DNA from 2 places in the Mesorhizobium sp. P2_D1 genome. Region 1 is predicted to be linked to the other one. Evidence: riboswitches for the same ligand, from Rfam matches in the RefSeq annotation. Region 1 holds a riboswitch; the other holds the start of a gene.
What was found. Region 1 has a riboswitch for thiamine pyrophosphate ahead of thiB (thiamine ABC transporter substrate binding subunit). Riboswitches for the same ligand answer to the same signal wherever they lie in the genome.

Region 1 (2,381 bases):
GGTTGAGCGGCTTGTCGGTCTTGCCGGCCGGGAACATCCAGTTGGTCTCGGGGATGGCATCCTGGAATTTCGGTCCGGTCATGAAAGCCAGGAACTTTTCCGCCAGCGGGTTCTTCGCCCCTGTCGTGGTGATGCCGGCAACCTCGATCTGCAGATATTCGCCCTCTTCGAACGACGCTGCCTGGTAGCGCTCGGTGTTCTCGGCGACCATGTGATAGGCCGGCGACGTCGTGTAGGACAACACCATCGGCGCCTCGCCCTTGGTGAACAGGCCATAGGCCTCGCTCCAGCCCGGCGTCACGGTCAGCACTTTCGACTTGAGCTTGGCCCAAGCTTCCGGCGCCTTGTCGCCATAGACCGACTTGACCCACAACAGCAGGCCGAGACCCGGGGTCGAGGTGCGCGGATCCTGGATGACGATCTTGTCGTCGGCGCTGCCTTCGACCAGGTCCTTCAGGCTCTTCGGCGGGCTCTTCAGCTTTTCAGTGTCGTAGACGACGGCGAAATAGCCATAGTCGAAAGGAACGAAAGTATCGTCGCTCCAGCCGCCCGGCACATTGACGTCGGACACCGCGCCATGCGGCGCAAACAGGCCCGTGGCCTTGGCATCGGCGGTGAGATTGGTGTCGAGGCCAAGCACGATGTCGGCCTTGGTCGATGCCCCTTCCAGCCTGACGCGGTTGAGCAGCGCGACGCCGTCGGCGACGGAGACGAACTCGACATCGCAGCCGCACTCGGCCTCGAATTCCTTCTTCACCACGGGACCTGGACCCCAGTCGGCGGTGAAACTCTCATAGGTGTAGACGGTGAGCTTGTCCTTGGCCAAGGCAGGTCCGGACAGGGCCACAACCATGGCTGAGGCAAGGGAGTAGAAAAGCGTGCGCATCGGCGCCTCCTTCGTTCGAATTGAAAGGAATTGAGGCGCCGGACTGTCCGAAACGTCTAATCCCTCCGCCGGTACAAACCGGATCAGGTTCAGCGGGTTGGCGAGATTGCCTCTCAGCCGGTCCGCGAAGATCGCGTCCGGCACCCCGTTAGAGCGTTTCGACACATAGGCCGGGCCGATCCCTCACGCAAGTGGCAGTTTGCCGGCCTTCCGTTTCCCGTGCCGGGCTGGTAAGGGCCACACGATATGAGCACTTTCACCATCCTGCTTGGCGGCGATCTCGTCCGCACGCCGCGGCTCGACCACCAGGTCGAAGGCTCCCGCGTTATCGCCGCCGACGCCGGCATCGGCCATGCGCGTCTGCTGGGCCTTGTCCCGGAACTGTGGGTGGGTGATTTCGATTCCGTGCCGGCCAACCTGCCGGATGACCTCGCCGCCGTGCCCCGCCGGACCTTTCCGACGGAGAAGGACCAGACCGATGGCGAACTGGCGGTCGCCGCCGCATTGGAGCGCGGCGCGACCAGCCTGGTGCTCGCCGGCGCATTCGGCGGCAAGCGCGCCGACCACGCCTTCCTGCATCTGGCACTTGCCCTGCGGCTGGCCGAAGCCGGAACCGAGATGCTTTTGACCAGCGGGGCGCAGGAAGGCGCTCCGCTTCTGAACGGGAAAGCGGTCTTCGACTATGCCGACGGCACGTTGTTTTCGGTGCTCGGCTTTTCCGATCTTTCCGGCCTGACCGTCACCGGCGCCAAATGGCCGCTCGACCGCGTCAAGGTGGCGTTCGGCTCGTCATTGACCATCTCCAACGAGGTCAAGGGCCGCCTCGAAATCACACTCGGCCAGGGCCGCGCGCTATTGCTCGCCCACCCTTATCCACTACCTGAAAGCTGATATGGCCCCGCCCCTTCTCAATCTCGACGGGATAAAACTGACCTTCGGTGGCACGCCGCTGCTCGATGGCGCCGCCTTGACCGCCTCGGCCGGCGACAAGATCGCGCTGGTCGGCCGCAACGGCTCTGGCAAGTCGACGCTGCTGAAGATCGCCGCTGGCCTGATCGAGCCACAGGACGGCGAGGTATTCCGGCAGCCTTCGGCGACAATCCGCTATTTGCCGCAGATGCCCGACATGGAGGGTTTTGCGACGGTGCGCGCCTATGTCGAAGCAGGACTCGGGCCTGCGGACGATCCATATCGCGCCAGCTATCTGATGGAGCATCTCGGCCTGTCGGGCGAGGAGCGGCCAAACGATCTTTCCGGCGGTGAGGCCAGGCGCGCGGCACTCGCCCGCGTCATGGCGCCGGAGCCCGATATTCTGCTGCTTGATGAGCCGACCAACCATCTCGATCTCTCGGTGATCGAATGGCTGGAAGAAGAGCTCGTCCGCACCTCCTCGGCACTCGTCGTCATCTCGCACGACCGCCGTTTCCTCGAGCGCGTATCGCGCGCCACCGTCTGGCTCGACCGCGGTCAGACCCGCAGGCTGGACAAGGGGTTT
Region 2 (2,381 bases), on a different contig from region 1:
GGCGCTGCAGGAGCACCGTCAGCCCAAACAGAGTGAGCGTGAGCGCGGCGGTGACACCGACGGCGGCCAGCACCAGATCGGGGCGGAAATTGTTCTTGGCGTTGAGCATGTAGATGCCCAGCCCCTTCGCGGCACCGGCATATTCGGCGAAGATGGCGCCGACCACGGCATAGGTGATGGAGATCCTCAGGCCTGCGAAGAAATAGGGCAGCGCCGAGGGCAGTCGCGCCAACAAGAAGACGCGCCAGCGCCCTGCCCCCATGGCGCGCAGCATCTGCCCGATCTCGGCCTCCGTCGCCTCGTAGCCCTGCACCAGCGCCACCAGCATCGGAAAGAAGGTGACCAGCGCCACCAGCATGATCTTGGGCATCAACCCGAAGCCGAACCACAGCACCACCAGCGGCGCGATCGCCACCAGCGGCAAGGTCTGGCTGACGATGAAGACGGGAAACAGCGCACGCCGCAGCGGCCGGAAGAAGTCGACCAGCATCGACAGCGCAAAGGCCGCGCTGAGCGAAAAGGCAAAGCCGATCAGCGTGGCCCGGATGGTCGGAATGGCATTGTCGACCAGCGCTTCACGATTGAGCATCGCCTGCTCGAACACACGCGAAGGCGCCGGCAGTGTCGTCGACTTGATGCCGGAATAAGTGGCATAGAGCTCCCAAGCCAGCAGCAGCAACCCGACCGAAATCATGGCCGGTGCTGCCTTGACAAGAAGGCTCGCGATCGGGCTCGAAGCGGCTGATGATGAGACCACGGGCATAACCTTTGACGGGGTCGCGAATGCGGCCGCTCAGCTGGCCGACGGGCTGTTCGCCGAGACCGTGACGTCGAGAGTTACGTGGCCGGCGCCTGGCCCGAAGCGGCAGAAGGCTTCGTCCAGCGCCGAAAAGATCGCGCCGGCATCCCCGCGCGCCGGACTGCTTGAGAAAATCGATGCAGCCGTAGATCTCTTCCATGTGGTCGTCGGTGCCCATCACATAGAGCGAGAACTGCGCTGCCGCCGGCTGGCCGGTCAAAGCCGCGCCACGCACCGCGGCGATTGCCGCATCCATGCGCGGGCCGAGGGGGCCGACAGGCCCACCAAGCGCATCGGAACGGCAGATCGGATCATCCGGCTCGCCAGGGCAGCCGCGCGAGATGGTGGCTGACAACACGCAATGTTTGCCGCTGCGTGCCGCCGCCACGAACAGGTCTCGCATCGCCGGAAACAGCACTTCGGGCGGCCCGACCAGCAAGGTCGAGATGTCGTCGGTCTCGATCCTGAGCCGATCGCGGTAGGGGTCGAGCCCATCCAGCGCGCCAAGGATGACGCCGACGAAATCGTCGGCCATGGGATATAGGGAAATCTGTGCGCCTGAAAACATCGCCCGCCTCGCTCCGCTGGTATTACCCAGATCAGCTTCTAGGGTCTGTGGGCTTGCCGCCCCCGTCTCAGCCCCGACCGTACGGAGCACCCCTGTGGATGCGCGGGTTAAAGCACCATTCGAGTTGAAGCGAAAGCCGTTTTTTTGGTGTGCTCCTCCAAAAGCATTGCGCCAGGCCTGCGAAACCGGACCGTCGAGCGACAAACTTTCAACCAACAGGCGTTGTCTGGCGCCGGGTATGCGCATGGCGCAGGAAATCGACGAAGGCCCGTACGGTTGGTGCTGTATGACGCTGCTTCTGATAGCAGAGGAACCAACCGGGAAAGGCCGCGCACCAATCATCCAGCAGCGACACCAGCTTGCCGGCATCGATCAACGGGCGCACGAGGTCTTCAGCCCAAAAGGCGATGCCGACGCCCTGCACGGCGGCGGCAATCGCCATGTCGCGGCTGGAGACGACAAGCGGACCATTGACCACGACCGAGAACCATTCGCCGCCTCTGGCGAATTCCCATGCGTAGGGCCCGGCACTGCCCGGCCGGCGCCAATTGATGCAGCGGTGCTGGAGCAGATCGGCCGGTGCCGACGGCGATCCGTAGCGGGCGAGGTAGTCCGGCGAGGCCACGGCGAGTTGGCGCTGCGTGCCGCCAAGCGCCACCGCGACCATGTCGGATTCGAGAAATTCGCCGAGCCTGGCGCTGACATCATAGCCGGCCTCGACGATGTCGACGGCGGCATCGTCGATCGTCACATCGAGCACGATGTCCGGCCATGCCTCATGAAAACGGCCAAGCAACGGCTCCAGATAGGTGGCGGCGGCAACGCTGGGCATATGGACGCGCAAGACGCCGGCCGGTGTGTCGCGCAAGGCCGTCGCATCGCCGACCGCCGCCTTCATCTCGGCCATAGCCGGCGCGAAGCGCGCATGCAGGCGCGCGCCGGCTTCGGTCAAGGAGAGGCTGCGGGTCGTGCGGTTGAGCAGGCGCAGGCCAAGCCGCGTTTCGAGCTGACGGA

Region 2: linked by a shared signal. The riboswitch ahead of AC1D0I_RS23135 (YkoF family thiamine/hydroxymethylpyrimidine-binding protein) and the one ahead of thiB (thiamine ABC transporter substrate binding subunit) in region 1 are both predicted to bind thiamine pyrophosphate.

The regions. Positions count from the first base shown of each region.
Region 1 is NZ_JBFUDZ010000019.1:75,914-78,294, reverse strand. It holds gene thiB (thiamine ABC transporter substrate binding subunit) at 1-886, opposite strand, end outside; TPP riboswitch at 930-1,044, opposite strand; gene AC1D0I_RS16130 (thiamine diphosphokinase) at 1,133-1,777, shown strand; gene AC1D0I_RS16125 (ABC-F family ATP-binding cassette domain-containing protein) at 1,779-2,381, shown strand, end outside.
Region 2 is NZ_JBFUDZ010000036.1:50,371-52,751, forward strand. It holds gene AC1D0I_RS23130 (ABC transporter permease) at 1-694, opposite strand, end outside; partial or broken gene AC1D0I_RS23135 (YkoF family thiamine/hydroxymethylpyrimidine-binding protein) at 794-1,367, opposite strand; TPP riboswitch at 1,358-1,471, opposite strand; gene AC1D0I_RS23140 (LysR family transcriptional regulator) at 1,576-2,381, opposite strand, start outside.